Regions from separate parts of the Bacillus sp. L381 genome, predicted to be linked through region 1. Evidence: predicted binding sites of a transcription regulator. Region 1 holds the regulator's gene; the other holds the start of a gene.
What was found. The regulator Rex, encoded in region 1, represses fermentation and respiration genes when NADH is low (regulators of the CRP and FNR family bind a similar motif). The targets are predictions, from matches to a motif close to TTGTGAAATATTTCACAA.
Positions count from the first base shown of each region.

Region 2: the regulator Rex is predicted to act here: its motif matches at 3,820-3,837, upstream of QRX25_RS18100 (YwiC-like family protein).

Region 1 is NZ_CP127224.1:605,752-613,507, forward strand. It holds gene tsaD (tRNA (adenosine(37)-N6)-threonylcarbamoyltransferase complex transferase subunit TsaD) at 1-259, shown strand, start outside; gene QRX25_RS02975 (ABC-F family ATP-binding cassette domain-containing protein) at 483-2,411, opposite strand; gene moaC (cyclic pyranopterin monophosphate synthase MoaC) at 2,551-3,063, shown strand; gene QRX25_RS02985 (redox-sensing transcriptional repressor Rex) at 3,060-3,707, shown strand; gene tatAY (sec-independent protein translocase protein TatAY) at 3,726-3,896, shown strand; gene tatC (twin-arginine translocase subunit TatC) at 3,903-4,664, shown strand; gene QRX25_RS03000 (YdiK family protein) at 4,704-4,895, opposite strand; gene QRX25_RS03005 (CPBP family intramembrane glutamic endopeptidase) at 4,892-5,626, opposite strand; gene groES (co-chaperone GroES) at 5,863-6,147, shown strand; gene groL (chaperonin GroEL) at 6,189-7,756, shown strand, end outside.
Region 2 is NZ_CP127224.1:3,520,081-3,527,836, reverse strand. It holds gene argS (arginine--tRNA ligase) at 1-864, shown strand, start outside; gene narK (nitrate/nitrite transporter) at 997-2,187, shown strand; gene fnr (fumarate/nitrate reduction transcriptional regulator Fnr) at 2,285-3,001, shown strand; gene QRX25_RS18100 (YwiC-like family protein) at 3,034-3,750, opposite strand; gene QRX25_RS18095 (cyclic nucleotide-binding domain-containing protein) at 3,894-4,373, shown strand; gene QRX25_RS18090 (nitrate reductase subunit alpha) at 4,549-7,756, shown strand, end outside.

The DNA.
Region 1 (7,756 bases):
GAAAGAATATGGGGTTAAACAAGTCCTGCTTGCAGGGGGCGTAGCCGCGAACAAGGGATTGAGAACCGCGCTGCAGCAGGAATTCAGCCATGCGGGAGATCCTGAACTTATCATCCCGCCGCTTTCATTATGCACGGACAATGCAGCGATGATTGCGGCTGCCGGAACTGTTGCTTTTGAAAAGGGGATTCGGGGTTCATATGATATGAACGGACAGCCCGGTTTGGAATTAATGTCTTTTGATCGTCTCACGTTGTAAAACGTGAGGCTTTTTTTGACTTATTAACAGATAATTTTAACATATCCACAGGTTTGTGAATATATTCAGAAATCCAGACTGGATAAGGGGTTGCGAGTTGTGAGTAAAGTGGATAAAGTCAGAAAATTTTGTGGATAGTGTGTATAAAGCGCTTACTTAAATGGCTGACAAGGAAGAAAGCTGTGGATAAAAAAGCACCCCTTAAAGAGGTGCTTGACTTTTACTATTCTTCTGATGAGAGTTCTTCCCATTCCGCTAGTAATTGTTCCAGCTCTTGATTCAGTGCCTCGTTCTCAGCGTGAATGGTCTGTACCTTTTCATGATCCTGATACACCTCAGGGTCGCACAGCAGCTCCTCATTGGCGCTGATTTTCTCTTCGGCGGATGAGACGGCCGCTTCGATTTCTTCAATGCGTCTCAGGCGCTGACGTTCTTTCTTCTTCCATTCTTTTTCTTCTTCATATGTTCTTTTCGTGTCTTGTTTGACCTTGCCGGCAGGCTGTGCTTGCTCTTTTTCCTGCCGCTTCATTTCTTCCAGTTCCAGCTGCTGGGCTTTTTTCTCGGTGTAATAGTCATAGTCACCCAAATATTCTTCTGCATGATCCGGAGACAACTCCAGCACCCTTGTGGCGATCCTGTTAATAAAGTAGCGGTCATGCGATACAAATAACAGTGTGCCCGGATAGTCGATCAGGGCGTTTTCCAGCACTTCTTTACTGTCCAGGTCAAGGTGGTTTGTCGGTTCATCAAGGATGAGAAAGTTTGCTTTTTGAAGCATCAGCTTGGCAAGCGCGACTCTTGCTTTCTCACCGCCGCTTAAAGAACGGACCGGTTTCAGGACATCGTCTCCGCTGAACAGAAAGTTGCCGAGGCATGTTCTGATCTCTTTTTCCGGCATGTCCGGATATTCATCCCATAGCTCGTCCAAAACGCGTTTGGACGAGGTCAGTTCAGCCTGCTCCTGATCGTAATAGCCGATTGTGACATTGGAACCGTACGAGATCGACCCGGATTCCGGACTGAGCATGTTCATAATGGTTTTCAGCAAGGTTGACTTGCCGATTCCGTTGGGTCCGACAAGGGCGGCGCTTTCGCCTCTTGTAACGCCGAAGGTCAGGTTTTTCAAGAGCGGAGGCTGGCCGTCGTAGCTGATGGAGACATCCTGTACGCGAAGCACGTCGTTGCCGCTCTGTTTTGTAATTTCAAAACGGAAGGCCGCTGATTTTTCATCACCGAGCGGCTTTGCCATGACGTCCATCCGTTCAAGCTGTTTTCGTCTGCTCTGGGCTCTTTTTGTTGTTGATGCTCTGGCCAGATTGCGGTCGACAAAATCTTGAAGCTTGGCGATTTCGTCCTGCTGTTTTTCATACAGCTTCAGGTCTTTCTCGTACTGCTCGGCTTTTTGCTCTAAATAGGCGCTGTAGTTGCCGAGGTATTTTTTGCTTTCTGTCCGTGAGACCTCGTACACTTGGCTGACCACTTTATCAAGAAAGTATCTGTCGTGGGAGACGATCAGGATGGCGCCTGAATATCCCTGTAAATAATGCTCAAGCCATGTGAGCGTGTCGATGTCGAGATGGTTCGTCGGTTCATCCAAAATAAGCAGATCAGGCTGGGTCAAAAGCAGCTTTCCAAGCGCAAGTCTTGTTTTCTGACCGCCGCTCAAGCTTTGTACTTTCACGGAATCGTCAAATTTGCCGAAGCCGAGGCCGTGAAGGACAGACCGGACATCCGCTTCATATTGATAGCCGCCTTTATTCTTGAAGTCCTGCTGAAGCCTGTCATAGGTTTTCATCAGCGTCTCAAGCTCCGCCGGGGCGGCAGTGGCCATCTTTTCTTCAATAGAGCGCATTTCTTTTTCCATTGCTTTCAGGAAATCAAAAACACTCAGCAATTCTTCTTTTATGGTAAGCTGAGATTCCATGCCTGTGTGCTGGGCAAGGTATCCCATCGTTAATTCTTTCGGTTTGATTAATTCACCCTTTTCATATGAAAGGTGACCTGCGATAATTTTAAGGAGAGTTGATTTGCCGGCGCCGTTTCTGCCTACAATGGCGATGCGATCCCGGGATCTGACTTCAAGCTTTATATTGTTTAAAATAGGATCAGCGCCAAAAGATTTGGATAGCTGATTAATTTGTAAGATCATCATATTATTTCACCTCTGTTATAATAAGTTAAGTGTAGCTTATCAACCTGCTGTCAGCAAACAATACATCAGAATTGGAACATTATAGGATAAGACATCAGGGAGAAAATAGTGTATGATCAGAAGTAAGGAGAGTTTAAATATGAATGGATTTTCTCATTTTAATGAAGAAGGCCGTGCCCGCATGGTGGATATAAGCGATAAATCTTCAACAGTCCGTACTGCCGCTGCGATATCCAGCGTACACATGAAGCATGACGTGTACAGCAGAATCAAAAACCGGGAGATCGGAAAAGGAGACGTGCTGGCTGTCGCACAGGTGGCAGGAATTATGGCTGCAAAGCAGACGTCAGCGATTATCCCGATGTGCCACCCGCTTTCTTTAAGCAGCGTAGACATTTCATTCGGCTGGGAGGAAAAGGATTCCGAAGCCGTTCTTCATATACAGGCAAGCGTAAAAACGAAAGGGAGTACAGGTGTGGAAATGGAAGCGCTAACTTCCGCTTCAGTCTGCGCATTGACCGTTTATGACATGTGCAAGGCGCTGGATAAAGGAATGGTCATCGGCCCGACCTGCCTCATGGAAAAAACGGGCGGCAAAAACGGTGATTTTAAAAGAGATGCATCTGAGTATAAAGTGGAGGACCAATCATGAACAAGGATCAATCAAAAATTCCGCAGGCGACGGCAAAAAGGCTGCCGCTTTATTATCGCTTTTTAAAGAATTTACACGCGTCAGGAAAGCAGCGTGTTTCCTCAGCCGAACTGAGCGATGCGGTAAAAGTCGATTCGGCCACGATCCGCCGGGATTTTTCCTATTTCGGGGCGCTCGGCAAAAAAGGATACGGCTATAATGTGGATTACCTGCTGTCATTTTTCAGAAAAACACTGGATCAGGATGAAACGACGAACGTCATTTTGATCGGTGTCGGGAATTTAGGGACGGCGTTTCTTCACTATAATTTCACAAAAAATAATAACACAAAAATATCTATGGCTTTTGATGTGAATCAGAGTAAAATAGGAACTGAGGTAGGCGGTGTGCCTGTCTTTGATCTTGATGATTTAGAGCTTCACATTAAGGATGAACCCGTGGCGATTCTCACCGTTCCGGCGGTTGCCGCCCAGTCAATCACCGACCGGCTCGTGGCGCTCGGAATCAAGGGAATCCTTAACTTTACGCCGGCCCGTTTGAATGTGCCGGATCACATTCGAATTCATCATATAGATTTAGCTGTAGAGCTTCAATCATTGGTTTATTTCTTAAAGCATTATTCTGTTTTGGAAGAAATTGAATAACGAAAGGAGGAGCTGCACATGATCGGTCCTGGAAGCCTGGCGGTTATCGGTGTGGTGGCGGTGATTATTTTCGGTCCGAAGAAGCTTCCCGAATTAGGAAAAGCTGCGGGGGACACGCTTCGTGAATTTAAGAACGCTACTAAAGGATTAGCCGGTGAAGAAGAGGAAAAAAAGAAAGAAGAACAGTAAGATAGGATGACACGTATGAGAGTGAATCAAATGACGCTTGTGGAGCATATTGCCGAACTTCGGAAACGATTGCTGATTGTGGCGTTATCCTTTACGGTTTTCTTTATTGCCGGCTTTTTTCTGGCAAAACCTATCATTGTGTATCTTCAAAAAGCCGATGAAGTAAAAGAGCTCACCCTTAATGCTTTTAACCTGACGGATCCGCTGTTTATCTTTTTGCAGTTCGCGTTTATTATCGGCATCATTTTGACTTCGCCGATTATTCTATATCAGATTTGGGCGTTTGTCAGTCCGGGGCTGTATGAGAAGGAGCGCAAAGTAACACTCAGCTATATTCCGATTTCAATCGTGCTGTTTGTCAGCGGTGTGTCATTTTCTTATTATATTTTATTTCCGCTGGTCGTTGATTTTATGAAGCGGGTTTCGAATGACTTGGATGTCAATCAGGTGATCGGAATCAGCGAGTACTTTCATTTTCTGCTGCAGCTGACGATTCCGTTCGGGCTGCTGTTTCAGATGCCGGTGCTGATCATGTTTTTGACGAGGCTCGGTGTTATAACGCCGATGTTTTTATCGAAAATCAGGAAGTACGCGTATTTTGTGCTGCTTGTGATCGCCGCGATGATTGCGCCGCCTGAGCTGCTGTCTCACTTGATGATTACGATTCCGCTTTGCATTTTATACGAGATCAGTATTCTTATCTCAAAAGCGGCGTATCGGAAAAGGCAGACCGGCAGCAGCGAATCTGACCAGGATGTATCAGCATAAAAAAAGCCATTTCTCAATGATGAGAAATGGCTTTTTCTTTTATTTTTGATTTTTCTTCACTTTAAATGAGAAAGCGAACATTTTAAACGAGATGCTGATATTATAAGCGGCGAAAACCATCAGCAATATGGAATAAAAAGACCACATGCTTCCCGGCGAGCTTGCGGCCAAATACGTAAAGATACAGCCGACTGCGAAATAAATCAAGCCCCAAGTCATTGGGTTCCTCATACAAACAATCCTCCAATAATTAATTGCATTTGCTCACTATGCTGTTCAATATATTTTTGGGCGGGGCCGAGCTGCATGACCACGACAATGGTATTCATCATGACATGAGCGAATATCGGCACAATAATCCGTTTCGTCTGCACATACAAGAACGCAAAGGTAAAGCCCATAGCCGTGTAAAGCAGCAGGTGTGTGAGGTCCTGGTGCACAATGCCGAAAACGACGGAACTGATCAGTCCGGCGATAAAGAAATTCGTTTTTTCATATAATACGCCGAAGATGATCTTCCGGAAAATGATTTCTTCGAGAATCGGACCGACGATAGAAGAAACGATAATCATGAGCGGCATGGCTTTAATAATGTTGAGAATGGCTTTCGTGTTTTCCGAACCGCTGTTCACGTGAAAGACATACTGCTCAATCATCCCGGCGATTCCCTGAGAAAATAAAGCGAGCCATATTCCCGCGACCGCCCAAAGAATGGACATGCCGGCGGATGCTTTCTTCCCATTTCTTAATGTCTGCTTCGGCGCGGTTCTCAAAATCAGGAGAACGATAATCAGGCAGATAAAAAAGCTTACGACGGAATAAATCCCCTGAGCCATGGTGAGATTCGCATTCGTAGGCTGCCCGCCCGCATAGCCGAATCTGTACATTAAAGGAATGCCGATCAATGCAGAAAGCTGCATGATAACATATGTCAAAATGATATACCAATACTGTTTTCTCAAATGATATGTACTCCTTTATCCTATAAAATCAACTTATTTGTTCTTATTGTAACACAAGTGAACTTGACGTGAAAAAAGGAGAAAATCGGTGTAAGAGAGAATCATGTAAGCGTGAAAATTTTTTATTCTTATGACTTGAAATTGGAAGTGAGATTCTTTATTATAATAAATGTGTTAGCACTCTTTAGAGCTGAGTGCTAAAATTACATATTCATACTATTGAGGAGGTTATTTCATTGTTAAAGCCATTAGGTGATCGCGTTGTCATTGAACTCGTAGAATCTGAAGAAAAAACTGCCAGCGGAATCGTATTACCGGATTCTGCAAAAGAAAAGCCGCAAGAAGGCAAAATCGTGGCAGCTGGTTCAGGTCGCGTGTTGGAAAGCGGAGAGCGCGTTGCTTTAGAAGTAAAAGAGGGCGACCGCATTATCTTCTCAAAATACGCCGGTACTGAAGTGAAATACGAAGGTGCTGAATACTTAATCTTACGTGAAAGCGACATTTTAGCTGTAATCGGCTAAGCAAATAAATACTTTTAAAAATTCGAGGAGGTTTCGTTAACATGGCAAAAGATATTAAGTTTAGTGAAGAAGCACGCCGCGCTATGCTTCGCGGTGTCGATGCGCTTGCTGACGCTGTAAAAGTAACTTTAGGGCCAAAAGGACGCAACGTGGTTCTGGAGAAAAAATTCGGTTCTCCGTTAATTACAAATGACGGTGTGACAATCGCAAAAGAAATTGAACTTGAAGATGCGTTTGAAAACATGGGTGCGAAGCTTGTAGCTGAAGTAGCCAGCAAAACAAACGACGTTGCCGGTGACGGTACGACGACTGCGACTGTGCTTGCGCAAGCTATGATCCGCGAAGGCCTTAAAAACGTAACTGCGGGAGCTAATCCTGTCGGCGTGCGTAAAGGTATGGAACAAGCCGTAACCGTGGCAATCGAAAACTTAAAAGAAATTTCTAAGCCGATCGAAGGCAAAGAGTCTATCGCTCAGGTTGCTGCGATCTCTGCTGCTGATGAGGAAGTCGGAAGCCTTATCGCTGAAGCAATGGAGCGCGTAGGTAACGACGGCGTTATCACAATCGAAGAGTCTAAAGGCTTCACAACTGAGCTTGAAGTTGTTGAAGGTATGCAATTCGACCGCGGATATGCGTCTCCTTACATGGTGACTGACTCTGATAAGATGGAAGCGGTTCTTGATAATCCTTACATCTTAATCACAGACAAAAAAATCACAAACATTCAAGAAATCCTTCCTGTGCTTGAGCAAGTTGTACAGCAAGGAAAACCATTGCTTCTGATCGCTGAAGATGTTGAAGGTGAAGCTCTTGCTACACTCGTTGTCAACAAACTTCGCGGCACATTCAACGCTGTTGCCGTTAAAGCTCCTGGCTTCGGTGACCGCCGTAAAGCAATGCTTGAAGACATCTCTGTTCTTACTGGCGGAGAAGTAATCACAGAAGATTTAGGTCTTGACCTGAAATCTACTGAAATCGGACAATTGGGACGCGCTTCTAAAGTTGTGGTAACGAAAGAAAACACAACAATCGTAGAAGGCGCCGGCGATACTGAAAAAATCGCTGCACGCGTCAACCAAATCCGCGCTCAAGTGGAAGAAACAACTTCTGAATTCGACAGAGAAAAATTACAAGAGCGTCTTGCGAAACTTGCCGGCGGCGTAGCTGTCATCAAAGTCGGCGCTGCGACTGAAACTGAGCTGAAAGAGCGTAAACTTCGCATCGAAGACGCCCTCAACTCAACTCGCGCAGCTGTTGAAGAAGGCATCGTATCCGGCGGTGGTACAGCGCTTGTCAACGTATATAACAAAGTCGCTGCAGTTGAAGCTGAAGGCGATGCGCAAACAGGTATCAACATCGTGCTTCGCGCGCTTGAAGAGCCAATCCGTCAAATCGCGCACAACGCGGGTCTTGAAGGATCTGTCATCGTTGAGCGCCTGAAAAACGAAGAAATCGGCGTAGGCTTCAACGCTGCAACTGGCGAATGGGTAAACATGATCGAAAAAGGTATCGTTGACCCGACAAAAGTTACACGTTCTGCACTTCAAAACGCAGCTTCTGTAGCAGCAATGCTCCTAACAACTGAAGCGGTTGTTGCTGACAAACCAGA
Region 2 (7,756 bases), 950 kb from region 1:
GGAAAAATCGATCAGGCGCTTGAGGCGCTTCGCGAAAAGGGCCATGTATACGAAGAGGACGGCGCGACATGGTTCCGTTCCACAACGTTCGGTGACGACAAAGACCGTGTGCTGATCAAAAAAGACGGCTCATACACTTATCTGCTTCCGGACATCGCATACCATAAAGACAAGCTTGACCGCGGCTTCGACAAGCTCATCAATGTGTGGGGCGCGGATCACCACGGCTATATTCCGCGTATGAAAGCGGCAATTGAAGCGCTCGGTTACAAAAAAGGCACATTGGAAGTTGAAATCATTCAGCTCGTTCATTTATATAAAAACGGCGAAAAAATGAAGATGAGCAAACGTACGGGGAAAGCCGTAACGATGCGTGACCTGATTGAAGAGGTCGGCCTTGACGCGGTCCGTTATTTCTTCGCGATGCGCAGCGCCGATACGCATATGGATTTTGATCTGGATCTTGCCGTATCTACATCAAACGAAAACCCTGTGTATTATGCACAATACGCGCATGCCCGTATTTGCAGCATGCTTCGCCAAGGGGAAGAGCAGGGACTTAAACCGGCGGCAGATCTTGATTTCAGCCATATTCAATCAGAAAAAGAATACGATCTTCTGAAAACGATCGGCGGATTCCCTGAAGCTGTGGCGGAGGCGGCGGAAAAACGCATCCCGCACCGGATCACCAACTACATTTATGATTTGGCATCCGCTCTTCACAGCTTCTACAATGCGGAAAAAGTCATCGATCCTGAAAATAAAGAGAAGAGCCGCGCGCGTCTGGCTTTAATGAAAGCGACGCAAATTACGCTGAACAATGCGCTTCAGCTGATCGGCGTATCGGCTCCGGAAAAAATGTAATCATCATGAAAGGACAAAGTCTTCGGGCTTTGTCTTTTTTTGCATATAAAGCGTGTGATGTAATTCACAATCCTGTACACCGAGTTTTTGTATGATAAGACTGATATTGAATCAGTGAAAGGAGCAAGCCGAATGATCAATCGTCAACATATTCAATTATCATTGCAGTCATTAAGCTTAGTGGCAGGGTTTATGGTGTGGGTGCTGATTTCATCACTCATTTCCCAAATGACATCAGATATTCATTTAAGCAAAGGCGAGATTTCATTGGTGACGGCGATTCCCGTTATTCTCGGATCGCTTCTCCGCATTCCATTAGGGTATTTGACGAACAGATATGGGGCGCGGCTAATGTTTATGATCAGCTTCATCTTTCTTTTGTTTCCTGTGTTTTGGATCAGTATCGCGGATTCTCTGTTTGATTTAATCGCAGGCGGCTTTTTCTTAGGGATCGGCGGAGCGGTGTTTTCCATTGGGGTGACCTCCCTTCCGAAATATTATCCGAAAGAAAAGCACGGTGCCGTCAATGGAATTTACGGTGCCGGAAACATCGGCACCGCCATTACCACATTTGCGGCGCCGGTTATTGCTCAAGCTGCGGGATGGAAAGCAACCGTGCAGATGTATCTGGTTTTGCTGGCTGTTTTCGCATTACTGCACGTTTTATTCGGCGATCGGCATGAGAAGAAGGTCAAAGTTTCCGTAAAAACTCAAATGAAAGCCGTTTACCGAAATCATGTGCTTTGGTTTTTGAGCCTGTTTTATTTTATTACGTTTGGCGCCTTTGTTGCCTTTACCATCTATCTTCCGAACTTTTTGGTTCAGCATTTTGGGCTGAGCCCGGCGGATGCCGGTCTGCGGACGGCCGGCTTTATTGCGGTCTCTACGCTGCTCAGGCCTGCGGGAGGATTTCTTGCTGATAAAATGAACCCGCTCTGCATTTTGATGTTCGTTTTCGCAGGGCTTACGCTATCAGGTGTTATGCTGTCATTCTCGCCGACGATCGGCCTTTATGCGTTTGGGTCATTAACGGTGGCGGTCTGCTCAGGTATTGGGAACGGAACGGTATTTAAACTGGTGCCTTTCTATTTTTCGAAGCAGGCGGGAATTGCCAACGGTATTGTGTCTGCCATGGGCGGACTGGGCGGCTTTTTCCCTCCGCTGATTCTGGCAAGTGTATTTCAGGCAACAGGACAATACGCCATCGGGTTTATGGCGCTTTCGGAGGTTGCGTTGGCGAGCTTTGTCCTTGTGATCTGGATGTATTGGCAGGAAAAAATGAAAACACATACGGAGAGAAACAGTCAGAGCCTCCATTCATGATGATCCATTCACAAGATTGTTAGTTTTTTCTGGATGAGTGCAAATCAAGTCACGTTACAATAAACATACGCAACGTGACTTTCTTCGAGGTGAGCTCATGAATATTCTCTCTGTCCGAAAATCTGATAAAGAACTTCTTTCCCGCGAACTCCATGAATTGCTGAAATCGATCAGCACAAAAAGGAAAATGAAAAAACACACGTATTTGTTTCAAGAAGGAATGGATGCAGAAGAGCTTTATCTGATTCAATCAGGACTCATTGAAATCGGCAAGCTGACGTCTGACGGCAAAGACCTGACGCTTAGAATCTGCCAAAAAAACGATATTGTCGGGGAACTGACACTGTTTACAGAAGAGCCGAGATATATGCTCAGCGCAAAAGTGTTAGAGGGTGGCGAGGTGCTCGTCATTAATAAAAACAAGCTGGAAAAGGAATTAATCCAAAATGGTGATTTGACTTTTGAATTTATGAAATGGATGAGCACCCATCTCCGGAAAATTCAGTCCAAAATCAGGGATCTGCTTCTTCACGGCAAAAAAGGGGCGCTCTATTCTACTCTTATCCGCTTATCAAACAGCTACGGGGTGGAACGAAGCGACGGGATTCTGATCAACATTGTGCTGACAAATCAGGATTTGGCTAAGTTTTGCGCGGCGGCGAGAGAAAGCGTCAACCGCATGCTGGGAGACCTTCGCAAACAAGGGGTTATTTCGATAGATGAAGCCGGGAAAATTATTTTGCACAAGCGGGACTATTTACGATGTGAGATCGAGTGTGAAAACTGCCCGCTGGAGATCTGTAATATTGACTGAAAAAACAAGGACAGCCGCTGTCCTTGTTTTTTTTACGCCATATATGTACACATGACAGCGAAAAAGAAGCCGGTGTTTGCGATTTCAAGAATGCCGATTTTTTTCGCGGGCCAATCTTTCCCGTGAAAAAACCAGGCCCGCAAACTGCTTGGGATAAAAGCAAAAAACGCCCATCCTGCTCCGAATAGAGCGGATAAAAAGGGGAGCAGCAGGTGATATCCCCATGACCAGTATGCAAATGCCCTGTTTTTTCTCTCACGGATGACTGATTTCACATAAAAAGAACTTCCGATAAAAAATAAAGCAGATTGCAAGAATAGAAACCAAGCCCAGCCGTCAAGGGCTCCCGTTCCCAGCCAGCAGCTCGCAAGTCCGCCTGAACAAAAGAACAGGACACCCGCAGCATCGTTCGTCAGCGCTCGTTCGTTTTTTCGGCGGGCATAATGCATATGGATAAGAAACAGCGGCAGTAAAGAAACGCCCACCCAGATGAGAGGGGGCTTATGAACGGCAGAGACAGTCAGAAAGCAGCAGGCCGGAACACCGTAGTACCATATCCACTTTTGATAGGGCTTGAGCTGTTTCTTTTTCAAGGCAAGTGAAACGGGATAAACCGTCAAGTAAAGGAAAAGCCAGCCCAGAAAGAGCGGAATATGCCAGAAAACCGGGCCTCCCTTGACCATCCCGAGTAAAAATGGAATCAGCAGCATCGCCCATGCGCCGTGCTGCTTCGGAATCATCGCCTTCATCAAAATCCTCCTTTTTTACTTCATTATAAATGCAGGCATCCTCCTGATAAGTGACATTCATCATACAAGCTGTGAAATATATCACTGCCGTGCACACTCAATCGGGCTACACTAAAGCTATCCTTAGCACGGGAGGCTTTCCTATGAATCAGTGTGACTATTTATTATGTCTGAAACAACTTCCTATGTTTAATGAAGTGCCTCTGTCCATTGTCGCAGCCTTATTGAAAAACGGGACGTTAATCCGCGGCTCGTCTGATCAGTCTCCATCCTTTCTTCATCATTCACAATCCGTATATATCGTATTAAAAGGCAGTATCCGTTTTAAGGACAGCAGGCTCCCTGAAAGATCGCAAACCGTTGCGCTGTGGGAAAAAGGCGCTGTGTTTCCGGTTGATGAAAAAGGCGGACTGTCTCTATCGCCTTTTATCTCAGTTAATGCTTCCCCGGACATTCTGGCACTCAATATTCCATATTCCATATTCAAGCAAATGATGTCTTACCATCCGAAGCTGCAAATGAACTTTTTGGCGATGCTTCAGCAAAATGTCTTTTGTTCCTATCAATTGTTTTTACGGTATCTGCATACATCACGGGATGAAAGCGCAGAACCCGGTTCTTAAATAGAGCCGGGTTTTTCTTTGAATCTAAGGCGGCTAATGACTCAGGCATCCTTCCTTCTTCTGTGTGTGGACATTTTGTGAAAAAAGCAGAGTGTGTGACATAGTTCACAAGGTAACGTGATGTCTCTGTTTATAGTGTACATAGCATCACCTGACTCGGAAGGAGTGAACGATCATGAAGAAAAAGAAAATGAGTCCGTTGTTCAGGAGATTAAACTATTTTTCTCCTATCGAACATCATTCAAATAAACATAGCCAAACCACCCAAGAAGATCGTGATTGGGAGAATGTATACAGAAACAGATGGCAGTACGACAAAGTCGTTCGCTCCACCCACGGTGTCAACTGCACGGGGTCTTGCAGCTGGAATATTTACGTGAAAAACGGAATTGTCACGTGGGAAGGACAAAACTTGAATTATCCATCTACAGGCCCGGATATGCCTGATTTCGAACCGAGAGGCTGTCCGCGGGGGGCCAGTTTTTCGTGGTACATCTACAGCCCGCTGCGTGTGAAATACCCATACGTGCGCGGTGTGCTGATCAATTTGTGGCGGGAAGCATTACAGGCCCATCAAAATCCATTGGATGCCTGGAAATCAATCGTCGAACACCCTGAAAAAGCGAAGTCTTATAAACGGGCAAGAGGGAAAGGCGGTTTTGTGCGCGCTGAATGGCCGGAGGTGCTGAAGCTGATCTCGGCCTCTCTGCTGTATACAGTGATGAAATACGGGCCTGACCGGAATGTCGGTTTTTCCCCGATTCCGGCGATGTCTATGATCAGCCATGCTTCAGGCTCCCGGTTTATGTCTTTAATGGGCGGGCCTATGCTCAGTTTTTATGACTGGTATGCGGATCTTCCTCCGGCGTCCCCGCAAATTTGGGGTGACCAGACGGACGTTCCGGAAAGCAGTGATTGGTACAATTCCGGCTATATCATCACATGGGGCTCAAACGTTCCGTTGACGAGAACGCCTGATGCGCATTTTTTGGCGGAAGCCCGCTATAAAGGCGCCAAGGTCATTTCAGTCAGCCCGGATTTTGCGGAATCCTCCAAGTTCGCCGATGACTGGCTGAGTATCCGCCAAGGGACTGACGGGGCGCTTGCGATGGCGATGGGTCACGTCATTTTGCAGGAATTTTACGTGAATCAAGAGACAGAGCGTTTTATCAAGTACGCAAAGCAATACACGGATTTTCCATTCCTCGTCACCCTGTCAAAAGAAAATGGCGTGTATACAGCGGGGCGGTTTCTGCATGCGAAGGACATCGGACGGCAGACAAAACATGATCAGTGGAAACCCGCGGTCTGGAATGAACAGACAGGCGCGTTTGCCATACCGCAAGGAACAATGGGCTCCCGCTGGGACGGTCAGAAGAAGTGGAATCTGCACATGATCGATGAAGACACCGGAGAACAGATCGAACCCCGCCTCTCTGTACTTGGAATAGAGGACGAAATCGGCAGGGTGCGCATTCCGTATTTTTCAAATGACGGAAACAAAGTGCTTGAGCGGGATCTTCCTATTAAAAAAGTAAACCTGAATGGCGAAGAGGTGTACGTCACGACCGTGTTTGACTTGATATTGGCCAACTACGGCGTGAACCGGGGCATCGGCGAACAAGCAGCTGTATCCTATGATGATCCTCGTCCGTTTACACCTGCCTGGCAGGAACGGATCACAGGAATTAAAAGAGAAGCCGTCATTCAGATTGCCAGGGAATTTGCCCAAAATGCGATCGATACAGACGGCAGATCCATGATTATCGTCGGGGCGGGGATCAACCACTGGTTCAACTCCGACACGATCTATCGTGCGGTGTTAAATCTTGTTTTACTCGTAGGCGCGCAAGGCGTAAACGGCGGAGGCTGGGCTCATTATGTGGGACAGGAAAAGCTCCGTCCCGCTGAAGGATGGCAGACGATTGCAACTGCAAAGGACTGGGAAGGCGTGCCTAAGCTGCAAAACGGCACCTCATTTTTCTACTTTGCGACAGATCAGTGGCGCTATGAGGACCAGCCGATCAGCGATTTGGCTTCACCGATTGCTGCGTCATCCCGCTACAAGCATCACGCTGATTACAATGTGCTGGCGGCCCGGTTAGGATGGCTGCCGTCTTATCCGACATTCAATCAAAACGGCATTGATCTGTACAAAGAAGCTGAAAAAGCGGGGGCGGCGGCACCAGAGGACGTCGGTGCGTACGTGGCCTCACAGCTTCAAGAGAAAAAGCTGAAATTCGCGATTGAAGATCCTGACAATGAAGTGAACTTCCCAAGGAATCTCTTCGTATGGCGGGCAAATCTGATCTCCAGCTCAGGAAAAGGGCATGAATATTTTCTCAAGCATCTGCTGGGGACGACGAACGGTTTGATGAATGACGACAGCGACAGCATCCGTCCTGAAGAAATCAAATGGCGGGAGCAGGCGCCGGAAGGAAAGCTCGACTTGTTAATCAATCTCGACTTTCGAATGGCGGGTACGGCGCTGTATTCCGATATCGTGCTGCCGGCGGCGACATGGTACGAAAAACACGATCTCAGCAGTACGGATATGCATCCGTTCATTCACCCTTTTGCACCGGCCATCTCGGCACCGTGGGAATCGAGGTCAGACTGGGATATTTTCAAAGCCCTCTCAAAAGCCGTTTCCGATCTTGCGGAAGAAGTCGATATGGAACCGGTAAAAGAGGTTGTCGCGACACCGCTCCTTCATGACACCATCCAGGAATTGGCCCAGCCGTTCGGCAAAATCAATGACTGGAGCAAAGGTGAATGTGAAGCGATTCCGGGAAAAACGATGCCAAACATCCAAGTCGTTGAACGGGATTACAAGCATATTTTTCATAAAATGACCGCGCTCGGTCCAAACGCTGCTTTAAAGCCGAGCGGAACAAAAGGCATGAGCTGGTCGATAGCCGATGAATATGAATCACTCAAAAAGAGACTGGGAGAAACCGAATCGGACAGTGTTGCAAAGGGATGTCCGAATATAAGTGAAGCGAAGCAGGCGGCGGAAGCGATTTTAGCCCTATCGTCCACTTCAAATGGAAAAGTCGCCGTCAAAGCATGGGAGTCACTTGAAAACATCACAAACCTGAAGCTGAAAGACCTTGCGGAAGAGCGGGAGGAAGAATGCTTTACGTTCGAACAAATTACAGCCCAGCCGAAAACGGTCATCACCTCTCCGGTCTTTACCGGCTCAGAAAAAGGGGGGCGCAGATACTCGCCGTTTACGACGAATGTGGAAAAATTAATCCCGTGGCGGACACTGACGGGCAGACAATCCTACTATGTCGATCATGAACTGATGATGGAATTCGGTGAAACGATGGCGACATTTAAACCGATCCTCCAGCATCGTCCGTTTCTGAGCAAGCGGC